DNA from 2 places in the Cupriavidus sp. SIMBA_020 genome. Region 1 is predicted to be linked to the other one. Evidence: riboswitches for the same ligand, from Rfam matches in the RefSeq annotation. Region 1 holds a riboswitch; the other holds the start of a gene.
The links. A riboswitch is a leader RNA that binds a small molecule or an ion and turns the genes downstream of it on or off. The one in region 1 is predicted to bind cobalamin.
Positions count from the first base shown of each region.

Region 2: it holds a riboswitch for cobalamin, as region 1 does, so the genes downstream of both, SB751_RS05765 (TonB-dependent receptor plug domain-containing protein) here and SB751_RS12810 (TonB-dependent receptor) in region 1, are expected to answer to the same signal.

Region 1 is NZ_JAWRWU010000005.1:310,882-318,331, reverse strand. It holds gene SB751_RS12815 (PepSY domain-containing protein) at 1-852, opposite strand, end outside; gene SB751_RS12810 (TonB-dependent receptor) at 862-2,961, opposite strand; cobalamin riboswitch at 3,105-3,346, opposite strand; gene SB751_RS12805 (GH36-type glycosyl hydrolase domain-containing protein) at 3,388-7,450, opposite strand, start outside.
Region 2 is NZ_JAWRWU010000002.1:338,115-345,564, forward strand. It holds gene SB751_RS05730 (malonate--CoA ligase) at 1-478, shown strand, start outside; gene SB751_RS05735 (SIMPL domain-containing protein) at 533-1,225, opposite strand; gene SB751_RS05740 (sulfite exporter TauE/SafE family protein) at 1,344-2,156, opposite strand; gene SB751_RS05745 (EVE domain-containing protein) at 2,167-2,607, opposite strand; RNA gene ssrS (6S RNA) at 2,720-2,935, opposite strand; gene SB751_RS05755 (cell division protein ZapA) at 3,260-3,598, opposite strand; gene SB751_RS05760 (hypothetical protein) at 3,595-3,930, opposite strand; cobalamin riboswitch at 4,133-4,396, shown strand; gene SB751_RS05765 (TonB-dependent receptor plug domain-containing protein) at 4,474-6,420, shown strand; gene SB751_RS05770 (FecCD family ABC transporter permease) at 6,457-7,450, shown strand, end outside.

The sequences.
Region 1 (7,450 bases):
CTGGTTCGGATTGACGGAGAGCCATCCCGAGATCAGCCAACCCAGCAGGAACAACGCGCCGGCAAGCCCGGCCACGTGATGCCACGCCATCCAGCCATGGTATGGCGATACACCCGCCATGCTGCCGTGCGCGAAGCGCCGCCGCACGCGCAGCCGCAGCCAGCCGATCCAGACGCCGGTGATGGCCACCACCACACAGGGACCGGACGTCCACAACACAACCTGGCGCCACAGCGGCGGGTCCTTGCGGATTGGCGTGAAATACAACCAGTGCGGCACCGCGCCGAGCCAGTTCCAGAACCGCTCGGTGCGATGGGTATCGCGCATGACCTCGCCGGTCTTGGCCGAGACATATAGCTCGGTGCCGCGTCCATCATCGATGGCGATGCGGTGCAGCGGGCGCCACGCGTTGAGGCCGTTCGGCACGGTCCACTGGTCGCGTTCGGCGGTCTCGATCCAGCGCGCGGGCTTGCCGGCGAACCGCTGGGCAGTGCCCTGCGCCGTGGCCGCATCGACGGCCCCGATGACGCGACCATCAGTTGCCGCCACGGTATGAGGTCGCCCCTTGTCATCGACCATGCGATAAACGGGCAGGTCACCCGCCATCTCAAGCCGCAGGCTGCGCGGGAAACTGGACAGCCCGGCCGCCGCCATGGCGGCATCCGGCGTCGTAGCCACCGCGCGCACATCAAGCGGCGGCAGGCCAGCCAGCCGCTCCGCCTCGGTCAGCACGGGAAAGCCGATGTACATCATCACCAGCCCCGAGCCGAACCACATCGCGATCAACAGGCAGCCGGCGATCCCCATCCAGCGATGGATCAGGTAGAGCCAGCGCCGCACCTTGCGCCACATTTCCCGGCCTCAGAAATAGAAGTTGGCCGACAGTTCCGCCGAGCGTGGTCGGCCCAGCAACCATTGCTGGCCTCCGTTCGAGACCGATTCGGCATAGTCCTTGTTGAACAGGTTGTAGACGCGCAGCGTCAGCGCCGCCTGCTTCGAGACGCGCCACGACAGGGCCGTATCGACCGTCGTATAGCTCGGCACGCGCACGCGGTTGGCCGTGTCCGCGTAACGCCCGCCGACATAGCGCAGGCCCGCGCCGAACGTCCATTGCGCGATGAAGTTCCACGTCAGCCAGGCATTGGCGGCCTGCTGCGGCACGCTGGTCGGCACGTTGCCGGCACGGGAGACCAGCACGCCGCCCACCGATTCGTTGAAGTCGTCATAGCGCGCGCGCAGCACGGTACCGTTGACGTCGAACCGCAGCCCGCGCAGCACCTCCACGCTGGCCGATGCCTCCAGCCCGCGCGACGACTGCTCGCCCACCTGCTGCGTGATCGTCGGGTTGACGGGATCGCGCGAGAGCAGGTCGTTCTTGCGGATCTCGTAGGCCGCGAAGGTCCATTCGCCGCGATTGCCCCAGAACGCCTGCTTCACGCCCACTTCCACCTGCTTGCCAGTGGCGAGGTTGAAATTGCGCTGGGCGTCGGAGGTGGTGATCAGCGCCCCCAACGGGTCGGTGGCCGTGGCGTACTGGGCATAGACGGCCAGGCTCGGGCTGAACTGGTAGACAGTGCCCACGCGCCATGTGGTGTTGGCAAAGGTCTTGTCCCAGGCCGAACCGGCCACCAGGTCAATGCGCGTCAGGTCGGCATGGTCGAAACGCACGCCGCCGATCACCGACCACTGCGGCGTGAAGGCGATACGGTGCTCGCCGAACAGCGCGTACTGCGTGGTGTTGCTGCGGAAGCGTGGCGACGTGACGATGCCCGGCGGGCTGAAGAACAGGCCCGGATCGAAATCGCGCGCCGGCACGGTGGACGTGCCGCCGTAGGGCGAGTTGTTCGAGTGGGTGAAGTGGATCTTGTTGACGTCAAAGCCGACCGTCGTGGTGTTGTCGAGCCCGAACAGCTTGCTGCGCACCGTCAGGTCGGCGCGGTTGCCCACCTGCTCCTGGTCGTGCAGGATCTCCAGATAGTCCCCGCGCCGCACCTGCGAGGTGGCCGGCAGAAAGGTATAGGTCTCGCTGTTCCGCCAGTGGCGGTGGCTGGTCAGGTAATAGAACTGGTTGCGCACCGTCACCCGGTCATTCGGCGTCCATTCGGCATTCAGGCGCGTCCAGCGGTCGCGATAGCTGATCTCGGCATCGCCAACGTTGTAGTTCTTCTTGCGCAGCGAGCGGTCCAGGCTGCCATTGACCAGCGGCGTGCCGAGGTATTGCTGCGGATGCTGGGTGCCGTCGTCATAGGACAGCGTCAGGTTGAAGTCTGGATTCACGTCCAGCCGCACCGACGCCGACACCATCAGGTTGTTGGCATCGCCCCGATCCACCCAGCCAGCCGTCCGGTTGTAGGCCGTGGCAAAGCGGTACGACAGGTTGTCGTTGACCTTGCCGCCACTGTCGAAGGCCACGCGCGCGGTCTTCTCCGTGCCGCCCGTGATCTGGAGTTCGTTCTCGATCGGGCCGCGGATCGGCTTCTTCTGCACCACGTTCACCACGCCGCCGATGGCCCCCTCGCCATACATGACCGATGCGGGGCCGCGCAGCACCTCGATGCGGTCTACCGACCACGTATCGAACGGGAAGGTCACCGTGCCGGAGGCCACGTACATGCGCGTGCCGTCCAGCAGCTGCATGACCGAGCCCTGGCCGGCGAAGCCGCGCGCGGTCAGCGCGGTGCCGCCGTTGCCCGGGGACGGATTGCCGGTGATGCCGGTGGCGCGGGTCACCGCCTCGCGCACGCTCTGGTCGCCCCGCGCGCGGATGGTCTCGCCGTCGAGCACTTCTACGCTGGCCGGTGTCTCCAGCGGCGTCAGACCCATTCGGCTGCCCGTGTACTCGGGTTTCGAGAGCGCCATGCCGGGATAGGCGGCGTCGCTGACAACCACCGGCGGCAGTGACCTGTCATGCGATTCGGAGGTTTCCTGGGCGAATGCGCAGGGAAGATTCAGGCCGGCCATGGCACCGAGCGACACAGCCAGGACACGTGGCCGACGCCCCCGTGCGGAACGTGACGAAGGCTGGGCCGGACGCGGGCGGCCAGCGGAATGCGCGAACATGTTGTATTTCATCGTGAAGCCGGACGACCCCGCCCGTGCAAGAGATTTCGATGATGACAACAGGCCGGTATCCGGGCTGACAGGTGGGAGCGTGCGCACCCGGGAATCCGTCGCCTTCCCACGCCATGAACATCGCGCAGTGGCCGCCGATCCGATGGATTGGCATGACAGTTCCCGAACCTGCTTACCGTTGCGGGGGCAGCACAGGCTTGGTCGCGGCTGGGCGACGCACCTGTTTCCCGTTTAACCCACGAAAATCGCGGGCACCTGCAATCACGGTCGGCACCAGGAAAGTGCCGCAGTGTGCATTCTACGCGTAAGCGGGGGTCAGGCAGCGAGACGCAGAACCAGACGATGCTCCCCGTCCTCAACACGCACGCGCACCGCGCCGTTGACACAGGGGACGGACAAGTCATCGAGCATCGCGGTACACACCGCATCGCCGGCCCCCCCCCGCTCGACGCGAATGTCGAAATGGGCGGCACCGAGCGTGACGGTGGCCTGGAACCCCGGCCAGCTTGCCGGAATCCGTGGCGCAACAAGCAGCCAGGCACCCTCCCGCCGGATGCCGAGGATGCCTTCGATGCCTGCCCGCACCATCCATCCCGCCGCCCCGGTGTACCACGTCCAGCCGCCGCGGCCGACGTGGGGGGCCACCGAATAGACGTCGGCCGCCACCACATAGGGCTCCACCTTGTAGCGATCCGCCGCCGCCGGCGTCAGCGCGTGGTGGATGGGGTTGAGCATCGAGAACAGTTCGACGGCAGTGTCCGCGTCGCCCAGTTCCGCAAAGGCCAGCATGCTCCACATCGCGGCGTGACTGTACTGGCCGCCGTTCTCCCGGACACCGGGCGGGTAGGCCTTGAGATAGCCGGGGTCATCCACGCCGCTGTCGAACGGCGGCGAGAACAGCAGCACGAGCCCTTCCTTGCGGCGAACAAGCAGACGGTCGAGCGACGCCATCGCCATCGTGCTTCGGGCAGGGTCGCCCACGCCAGACAGCACTGACCAGGACTGGGCGATGGCATCGATCTGGCAGGCCTCGCTGTGCGTCGAGCCCAGCAGCGTGCCGTCATCGTAGGTGGCCCGGCGGTACCACGCGCCATCCCAGCCATGCCGCTCCAGCGCCTCGCGCAATGCCAGGCCATGCGCGCGCCAGTTGGCGGCGCGGACGGTATCGCGCGAGTCCGCCAGCGGGGCGAACAATGCAAGGGTGCGGGCGAGAAGCCATCCCAGCCAGACGCTCTCCCCCTTGCCGCGAGCGCCCACCAGGTTCATCCCGTCGTTCCAGTCACCACCGCCGATCAACGGCAGGCCGTGTTCACCCGTCAGGCCGATGCAACGGTCGATGCCGCGCGCACAGTGCTCGAACAGCGATGCGCTGACCTCAGCCACCATGGGTTGGAAGAACAGGTCGTGGTCCCCGGCAGCGAGCGTCGGCCCGTCGAGAAAGGGGATGCACTCGTCAAGCACCCCGGCGTCATCCGCAGCCATCACATAGGTCGCCGTGGCGAACGCCAGCCAGACGCAATCGTCCGAAATCCGCGTGCGCACGCCCTGCCCTGAGTGTGGCAGCCACCAGTGCTGAACGTCGCCCGGCTCGAACTGCCGCGCGGCGGCGCGCAGCAGATGGCGCCGCGTCTCGGCGGGGCGGGCGAAGGTGAGCGCCATGGTGTCCTGCAACTGGTCGCGAAACCCGTAGGCACCGCTGGCCTGATAGAACGCCGAGCGGGCCCGGATGCGACAGGCAAGCGTCTGGTAGAGCAGCCAGCCATTGAGCATGATGTCCATCGCGCGGTCCGGGGTCCTGACCTGAACGGCGCCTAGCAGATCCGTCCATTGCGCCGTCACGGCCGCGAGCACGCCGTCGAGGTCCGCACCGCGATAGCGGGCGATCATGGTACGGGCCTCATCGGCGCTGGCGCATTGCCCGAGCAGCACGGTCACCTCGGTGGATTCACCCGGCGCGAGCGACACAAGGCACTGCAGGGCCGCGCAGGGATCGATCCCCGCGCCGGCCGTGCCGGAAAGCGACGCTGCACCGCCCGGGCCGCCCGGGCCGGCCAGCGCCGCCGGTCGGGCGAGCGTGCCGCGATAGCCAATGAACTCGCTTCGATCGGCGGTCCAGCTGGTCGTGGTCCCCGCCAGGCAGGCAAACGCGACCCGGCCGGGAAACGCGAGATTCCAGGGGTTGCGCACCAGCATTGCGCCGATTTCGGCGTCGAACTCGGTCACGATGTAAGGGCCCGAGGCCCCTCGCGACAGGCCGAGGACCCAATCCACGTAGGCCGTCACGGACAGCTGCCGATGCTCCCCGGAGAGATTGCGCAGCGTCATCCGCGTGATCTTCACCGGATCATCGACCGGCACATGCTGCAACAGCTCAAGCCTGATACCGTGCGCCACGTGTGAAAAGCGACTGTATCCAAAGCCATGACGGGCGATGTACTCGCCACCATCGCGCACGGGCTGCGCGGTAGCCGTCCAGACCTCGCCCGACACCAGATCGCGCACGTAGACGGCCTCCCCCGCCGGGTCCGAGACCGGATCGTTGGACCATGGCGTCAACTGGTTCTCCCGACTGTTGACGGACCACGTATAGCCGCTGCCCTCGGCCGAGACCTGGAAGCCAAAGCCATCGTTGGCGATGACATTGATCCACGGCGCCGGCGTGGTGGCGCCGTCCGCCAGCACCACCACGTACTCCCGGCCGTCCCGATCGAAGCCACCCAGGCCGTTGAAGAACTCGAGCGCTGCCGGAGCCTGGGACGAACGCGCGATGGCTGTAGCCCGCCCAAACGGGGGCGGCGGCGCCGGCGGTGCCCACGCCGGATCGGGTATCCGTGCCAGCTGGTCGGCAATCGAGCCCCGGCGCGCAATCAGCGCCACGCGTGCGACGGATTGCAGCAACGCGCGCGCTTCGGCTGTCATCAGGTCCGCGCGCAGCGCGTACACCGCCCCTTGGGCGAACTCCTCGCCCAGACGCGGCCGCGACTGGCTGCTGCGTACCGCCGTGTCGATGGCGACCTGCAGGTCCTGCACGTACGACGAGGCGTGCTCGTTCACGATGACCAGATCGACGCCCAGCCGCTTCATGCGCCAGTACTCATGCGCACGCAGCAACTGGCGCACCTGGGCAATATCGTCGATTTCGTCGATACGCAACAGGACGATCGGCAGGTCGCCGGAGATAGCATGCGGCCACAGCCCGGACTGGAGACCGGCGCCGCGCGCGATCGCCCCGGATGGCGCCCTGAGGCGGCGGTCCGCGTACAGGATGGCCGCCGCCAGCCGCTGGAAATCCGCGGCCTCGTTCGACTTGATGTCCAGATGACGCAACTGGACCTGGGCCTGGGTCCATGCCAGGGTCCGGGCGCGGTCGAAGGCGCTGCGGTCGTGGTGTTTATCGATCAGATCGAGCAACTCGGCGCGCGACGCCGCCACGACGGTCCAGAACGCCACGCGCGCCACGCCGCCCGGCGCGATGCGCACCTGCTGCCGCAGCGCAAAGATGGGGTCCAGCACCGTGCCGGTCGTATTCGAGAGCGGACCGCCGTCTTGCACTGCGCTCGCCGTCATGACGGTCCGACCGCGCCCAAGGAAGCGCGCCCGGTCGGATTCATACTCCGGGTCGGCGCAGACATCGCCCTCCACCACCGCGAAATGCGCGGCCCAGATCTGCGGATCGGCTTGCGAACGCGGCCGGCGGGTTGCGATCAGCGCGCCGAACTCGGCCAGGTACTCGGTCTGGATGAACAGCCGGGAGAACGCCGGATGCGCAACATCGGCCGCCTGCGCCGAGAGGGCCAGCCCAGCGTAGGAGGTCAGCGTGATCTCGCGGGTCCGGCGACCGCTGTTGGACAGCGACGCGCGCCGCACCTCGCCGTCGTCCTCGCCCGATACCAATACGTCCAGCGTGGTGGTCAGCGCGCCATCGCGCCGATGGAACGCAGCGCGATCCTCCACGAACAGCACCTCGTTGTCCTCATCCACGTCATCGCTGCCGGGAATCCACGCGCCGGCGCACCAGACCCTTCCGTCTTCGTTGTCGCGCAGGAAAATGAAAGACCCTGCTTCGTCGCAGGTGGCATCCTCCCGCCACCGGGTGACCGAGAGATCGCGCCAATGGCTGTAGCCTGCTCCCGCCGCCGTCAGCATGACGGTGTAGCGCCCGTTCGAGAGCAGATGAGTGACGGGTGGCCCGACGACCGCGCCAGACATCCGCCTGGCCGTCGAATCCTGGACTGTGGGGGCGATCGCCGAGGCCCTGACGTCTTCGGCACGCGGGGGTGCGATGGCAACATTGCGCGGAATACGCTCCTGCAGCAGCAGTTCGGTCGCCTGGATCATCGGCTCCTGATGGAAGCGCTCGCGCATGATGCCGTGCAGC
Region 2 (7,450 bases), on a different contig from region 1:
GAACGTGTTCAAGGGCTACTGGCGCATGCCGGAGAAGACCGCCGAGGAATTCACCGCCGACGGCTGGTTCAAGACCGGCGACGTGGGCCGCTTCGGCGGTGCCATCGTCAGCCAGGCGGGCGAGCGCAAGGTGCCGGACAACTATCTGACGATCGTGGGCCGCAGCAAGGACCTGATCATCTCGGGCGGCTACAACGTCTATCCGAAGGAAATCGAGAGCTTTATCGACGAACTGCCGGGCGTGGTGGAATCGGCCGTGATCGGCGTGCCGCATGCCGATTTCGGCGAGGCCGTGGTGGCCGTGGTGGTGCGCAAGCCGGGGGCGGAGATCGACGAGGCGGGGATGATCGGCACGCTGCGTGGGCGCATCGCCAACTTCAAGGTGCCCAAGCGCGTGCACGTGGTGGACGAGCTGCCGCGTAACACGATGGGCAAGGTGCAGAAGAACGTGCTGCGGGAGCAGTTCGCCGCGCTGTGATGGATTTCCCCCTCGCCCTGTGGAAACGGGGGAGGGGGAAGCCAGACTGGCTGGTTACTTCACCATCTGCACCGACCCATTGACCGACACGGTCACATGGGCCTTGCCGCCTTCCATCGGGATCGGCGCGCCGGCATCGGCGGACATCGCCTTGGCGGCATACATGCGCGGCGTCGGCGGCACCACGCCGCCGCTGTCGTTCATCGACACTTCTCGAATCGTATAACCGCTATAACCGAACAGCTTGGTGCTGACCTGGGCCTTGTCGCGGAATGCCGACACGGCTTGCTCGGCCAGCTTGGCCTCGGTGGCCTGGCGTGCCTCGCGCGAGAGCGAGAAGGCAACGTTCTGCACCTGCATCTGGTTGGCCAGTTCTCCGGCCAGCTTCGACACCGCCGCGAAATCCTTCGACTTCAGGATCACTTCCGAGCGCCCGCGCCACGTGCTGATGCGGCCGTTGCGGTCCGTGCTCGGATGGATGGTGAAGCCGCCCGACTGGGCCTCCACGCCCGAAGTGCGCTTGGCCTGCGCCAGCACGGCCTGCGTGCGCGCCGACAGCGCCGACGAGATGGCCGACGGCTCGGCGCCTTCCTGTTCCGCGGCCAGCGTCAGTTGCACCACGTCGGTGGGTACCTCGGTGACCGCCTCGGCGGACAGCGACAGCACGCCGGCGGGCGGCGGCAGGGTCTGGGCCGATGCCACGGCAGCCGTGGTAGTCAGCAGAGAGGCCGCAAGCAGATGCTTCATGTTTTGTTCTCCCGATCAAAGTGATGGCTTTCAGACGCCTTTCCGTGCACTTCGTTCCGCGCGCGCTTCCCATGACTGTATCCGGGTGTTTCGCCGTGTAATACGGGGGGCAGGGCAGTCAGAACGTCTGCCACGCCTTCCAGAGCATGTACGAGGCCAGGCAGGCCAGCAGCGCGGCGAACACGCGCCGCAGCGCGTTCACGTCCATGCTGTGGGCCGCCCGGGCGCCCAGCGGCGCGGTCAGCACGCTGGTGATGGCGATGATGCCCAGCGCCGGCAGGTACACATAGCCGAGCGAGCCCGCCGGCAGCCCGCCCACATTCCAGCCGCCCCAGACGTAGCCGACCACGCTGGCGAGCGCAATCGGAAAGCCGAGCGCGGCCGAGGTGGCCACGGCGTTGTGGATCGGCACGTTGCACCAGGTCATGAACGGCACGGAGATGAAGCCACCCCCGGCGCCGACCAGGCTCGAGATCAGGCCGATGACCGAGCCCACGCCGACCATGCCCGGGGTGCCCGGGAGCCGGCGCGCGGCGGGTGGCCGGCGGCTGCGCAGCATCTGGAGCGCCGAGAAGCCCACGAAGACCGCGAACAGCAGCGACAGCCAGCCGGTCTTGAGCACGCTGAAGATCTTGCCGCCGCCGATCAGGCCACCCAGCAGGATGCCCGGCGCCAGCGCCAGCACAATGCCCCAGCGCACCGCGCCGCGCTTGTGGTGGGCGCGCACGGACGAGAGCGAGGTGAACAGGATGGTCGCCATCGACGTGGCGATGGCCATGTGGACGATGTGGCTGTCGGAGACCTGCATGGCCGTGTAGAACAGCGTCAGGAACGGCACCATCAGCATGCCGCCGCCCACGCCGAGCAGCCCGGCGCAGAAGCCGGTGAAGGCGCCGAGGATCAGCAGCCCGGGAATCAGGACAGGACTCATGGCAGGTCCGTCACTTCATCAGCCGTTCGGTGATATAGCGCCATTCCGCCGGCGTGACCGGCGTGATGGAGAGGCGGTTGCCGCGCCGGAGCACCACCATGTCCGCCAGCGCCTCGTGCTCGCGCAGTGCGGGCAGCGGAATCAACGCGCTCTTGCGCACGAAACGCACATCCACGAGCGACCAGCGCGGTTCCTCGGGCTTCGAGGCCTTGTCGTAGTAATCGCTCTTGGGATCGAACTGCGTGGGATCGGGGTAGGGCTGGGAGCAGACCTCGGCCAGTCCGGCGATGCCGGGCTCGGGGCAGGAGGAGTGGTAGAACAGCACACCATCGCCGATGCGCATCTGGTCGCGCATGAAGTTGCGCGCCTGGTAGTTGCGCACGCCGGTCCACGGCAGCGTGCCGCGCTTGGCAAGATCGTCGATGCTGGCTTCGTCCGGCTCGGACTTCATCAGCCAGTACTGCGGGGCGCGTTGGCCCGGTTTGGCGGCGGGTGGCGTCACGGTACCAGTGTCCGTCGGTCAATAAAAAAAGGCGGTGGTTCTGAAAACCACCGCCTTCTGAGGGGTCCCCGCCTCGGCCGCTGGGTCGGCATCCTGAACCCAAGTGAGGTTCAGAGTGGCTGCGGAAGTCGTATTTTGGGTACATCACCCACTCAGGGAGTCCAGGCGAACCCAGACTATGAATGCGGTGACGCGCTCGCCCACACGACATAATCCCGCACCATGCAATGCATATCGGTTCAAGGAGTTATGACCCTCACGAACCAGGCAGGGAAACTGTCAAACGTCTGACTTTATATTCACCTTATGCTGCGAGCAGCTGGGGTGATGTCAGACGTTTGCCGTTTCGAAACAGGATGGGATGAAAACGGCGGTCGGGCGCGATAACCTGACCTGTATGCTGCACCGGTAAGGCGTTTGTGCAGTCTGGCTACACTATACACCGCGTCGTCAGGCATACCAAGTTCGGCATGTTGCATCGTTACATTTTCAACACCGGACATCGGCCAGATCCGACATTGCGCCATCGGCTTCACATGCCTGTCATGTGCGGCCGATGCGGTGTGATTTCAAGTCCGGCCAGATTCGGCCGATGTCGATGTCAGCCCTGCGCGCGGGGGTCGGTGCCCACGTGCGCGTACTGCCGCAGTGCCTCGTCGGCGCGCTCGTTCAGCTCGCGGATGCGGGCCCGCACGGCGTCCACGGGAATCTGCCCGTCCTCTTCCTGCTTGCGGCGCATGGCCAGCAGGTCCGAGGCAATGCTGATGGCGGCCATCACGGCCACGCGCTCCACGCCCTTGGCGGAGACGTTGCCCTTGAGCTTGTTCATCTGGTTGTCCACCAGCGCCACGGCTTCCAGCAGCGCGGCTTCATTGTCCGGCGCGATGGCGAAGCGGTAGGGCTGCCCCGCGATGTTCACTTCGACTTGCTTGTTGCTCATGCGTGTTCTCCGGGGGCGGGGTGCGCGCCGCTGGCATCGGGGTCGGTGCCGGTGGCCGGGGCGCCTTCACCCAGCAAATCGAGCTGGCGCGCATCGCTGGCCGTGGGCAGCTTGTCCAGGATCGACTGGATGCGCAGCTGGGCTTCCTCGATCTTGATATTGAGCAGTTCGCGGTCGGCCGCCATGGCTTCGCGGTCCGTGCGCAACTGGCTCGCCTCGGCCCGCAGGCGGTCGATCTCCGCGCGCAGCCGCTGGTTTTCCGCCGCCAGGGTGTCTGCATGATGCAGCACGCGCCCGATCTTGGCGGCCAGTTGTTCGAGTTCGTTGAGCATAGTGCCTGTCTGTCCGATGGATTGTGGGTCAGGTTTCGGGATTCTAGCCGATGCCGGATCGGCCACGTTGTCAACGAGACGTTTCTGACTGCAGCGTCGCCAGGAAGTTGCATCGATCGTCACGCAACATGCGGGTAACCGGCCCCGGAGTGGACGGTTCCGCACCACGTCCGCCAGATTGACGGCCCCGGTGAAACTGCCTACACTCGCGCACGTTCCAGGTGCTCGCGACCCTGCCCACAGGGCCGCAGTTCAACGGGAAACAGGGAGTCCGGGGCGCGCCGCGCGCTGGGCCAACCTGTGCTGCCCCCGCAACGGTAAGCGACCGCGCACGCGCCATGCGCCGCGCAAGGGCCTGCCAGCATGCCACTGATCCACCCCGCCATGTGACGGGGATCCACCGATCGGGAAGGCGGCCGGCCTGATGTCGTCAGCCCGGATACCGGCCTGAACGCGGGCGCACCGCTCCACACGGCGGCGCGCCACTTCGCCATATGGCCCGCGGGGGAACGGGCCCGGCCGTGCTTCCATCCATCCAGCAACATGCGTTCCTCGCTCCACAGGCCGACCGCCGCGACACAGCCGCCGGTCCGCCCGCTCGTGCCCGCCATCCTGGCGGCCATCGCTGTTTTCTCGTCCGTTTCCCTGCCCGCCATGGTCCACGCGCAAACCGCGCCGGAGGCCAGCGACACCGCCCCCGGCCAGACGCTCGCCCCGGTCGTCGTCACCGCCTCGCGCACCGCGCAGGCCGTGACCGAGGCGCTGCCGCACACCACGGTGGTCACCCAGGAAGACATCGTCAATGCCCAGGCGCCGGACCTGCGCTCGCTGCTGCGCGGCCAGGCGGGCGTGGAATTTGCCACCACGGGCGGCATGGGCGCCAACACCACGCTGTTCATGCGCGGCGCCAATTCCAACCAGGTGCTGATCCTGGTGGATGGCGTGCGCATTGCCGGCGCCAGCGGCGGCACCGCGCAGCTCGCCAATATCCTGCCGGACCAGATCGACCATATCGAGGTGGTGCGCGGCAACGTCTCGGCCCTGTATGGCTCCGACGCCATCGGCGGCGTGGTGCAGATCTTCACCAAGAGCGGCGCCGGCCAGGCCCCGGCGGCCAATGCTTCGGTGGGGTACGGCAGCAACAACACGCGCCAGGGCACCGTCGGCTATGGCGGGCAGGTGGGCGATACCTCGTTCAACGTCACCGGTTCGATCTTCAAGACCGACGGCTATTCGTCGATCGACGCCGCGGCATGGAATCGCGACAACCCCACGCGCGCCCGGCAGGGCATCGGCCCGAACCCGGCCGACAACCCGTACGAGAACAAGAGCGTCTCCGGCCAGGTGAAGCACAAGTTCAGCCAGGACTGGGACGCCGGCGTGGCCGCGTACTACGCCAACAGCCAGCTCTCGTACGACAGCGCCAGCGGCAAGCCGACCGACGACCTGCGCATGGATAGCGAGCTGTACACGCTGTCCGCCTTCGTCAACGGCAGGCTGCTGCCCGACTGGCGCACCCATTTCAAGGTCGCCCAGAGCGAGGACCGCGCCGAAACCAGCAAGAACGGCCTGTTCGACAGCCTGTTCAGCACCCGTTCCCGCCAGTTCAACTGGCAGAACGAGTACGCGCTGACGCCTGACCACACGCTGCTGTTCGGCACCGACTACCTCCAGCAGGAACTGTCGTCCAGCGCCTACAACGCCCCCACGCGCAATGTGTTCTCGGTCTACGGCGGCTACGAAGGCAAGATCGGCCGCCACCAGCTGCAGCTGAACGCGCGCAACGACCATTATTCGGACTTCGGCAACCAGGGCAGCTTCTTCGCCGGCTATGGCTTCCACCTGACCCAGGCGGTCAAGCTGATCGCCAACGTCAGCAACGCTTTCCGGGCGCCGACCTTCAACGAACTCTATTACCCGAACTTCGGCCAGCCGAACCTCCAGCCCGAGCGCGCCAAGTCGGCCGAACTGGGCGTGCAGGTGGAAACCGCCGCCACCGGGCTGCTGCGCGTGACCGCGTTCGAGACCCGCTACAACGACCTGATCGTCTCCACGCAGCAGGCCAGCGGGTTGTTCCTGGCGCAGAACGTCAACAAGGCCAAGGTGCAGGGGGTGGAGGCGTCCTGGCGCGCCAACCTGCTCGGCACGGATGTCGGCGCCAGCGTGACCTTCCAGAATCCGGTCGATGAAACCAACGGCACCCAGCTGCTGCGCCGCGCGCGCCGCCATGCGTCGGTCGATGTCGGCCGGAATTTCGGCGATTTCCGATTCGGGGGCGAGTGGCTGGTGTCGTCGTCGCGGATGGACAATGGCTCGCGCCGGCTGGGCGGATACGGTATCTTGAACCTCACCGCCCGCTACAACATCGACAAGCAATGGTTCGTCGCCGCCCGCGTGGAAAACCTGTTCGACAAGAACTACCAGCTCGCCTATCCGTACGCCACGCAGGGCCGGGCGGGGTTCGTCACGCTGGGATGGCGCCAGAAATGAGGCCCGGCAAGGCGCCGCGCGGGGACGGTGCCCGCCATGGCTGAGGCGCGCCGCGCGCTGGCCGTCTGGCTGGTCCTCGCCCTGGCGGGGCTGGCCGTGTTCGGGCTGTCGCTGGCGCTGGGCAGCGTGTCGCTCGATGCCGCGCAGCTCTGGCAGGCCCTGAGCGCCACCGATGCCGGCATGGCCGGCGCCATTGTCAGGGAATTACGACTCCCCCGCGCCGTCGCCGCGTTCGCGTGCGGTGGCCTGCTGGCGCTCTCCGGCGCGCTGATGCAGGTGCTGCTGCGCAACCCGCTGGCCGAGCCCTATGTACTAGGCGTCTCGGGCGGCGCCGCCACCGGCGCGTTGCTGGCGATGCTGCTGATGCTGCCGCTGTGGACCGTGCAGGCGGGCGCCGCCGGCGGGGCGCTGCTGTCGATGGTGCTGGTGGCCTCGCTGGCGCGCCGGGACCTGCTCCACCCGCGCGTGCAGGGCGGCCACCACGAGGCGGGCGCCCGCCTGCTGCTGACCGGCGTGATCCTGGCCGCCGGCTGGGGCGCGCTGATCACGCTGATCCTGGCCATCGCGCCGGAGTCGCGGCTGCGCGGCATGCTGTTCTGGCTGACCGGCGACCTCGGCGGCACCGCCAGCTACGGCGCCGCGCTGGCCACGCTGGCCGTGGCGCTGGCGCTGGCCATGCCGATGGCGCGCTCGCTCAACGTGATGCTGCTCGGCGAGACCGTGGCGCAATCGCTGGGCGTGCAGGTGGGCCGGGTGCGGCTGGCCACGTTCCTGATCGCCTCGTTCGCCATTGCGGCGGCGATCACCACCGCCGGGTCGATCGGCTTTGTCGGCCTGGTTGTACCGCACATGGTGCGGCTGGCCTGGGGCAACGACCAGCGGCTGCTGCTGCCGGCGTCGGTGCTGCTGGGCGGCACATTGCTGATGGCGGCGGATCTGATCGCCCGTACCGTGATCGCCCCGACCCAACTGCCGGTGGGTGTGATTACCGCGCTGCTCGGCGTGCCGACCTTCCTCTACCTGCTGCTGC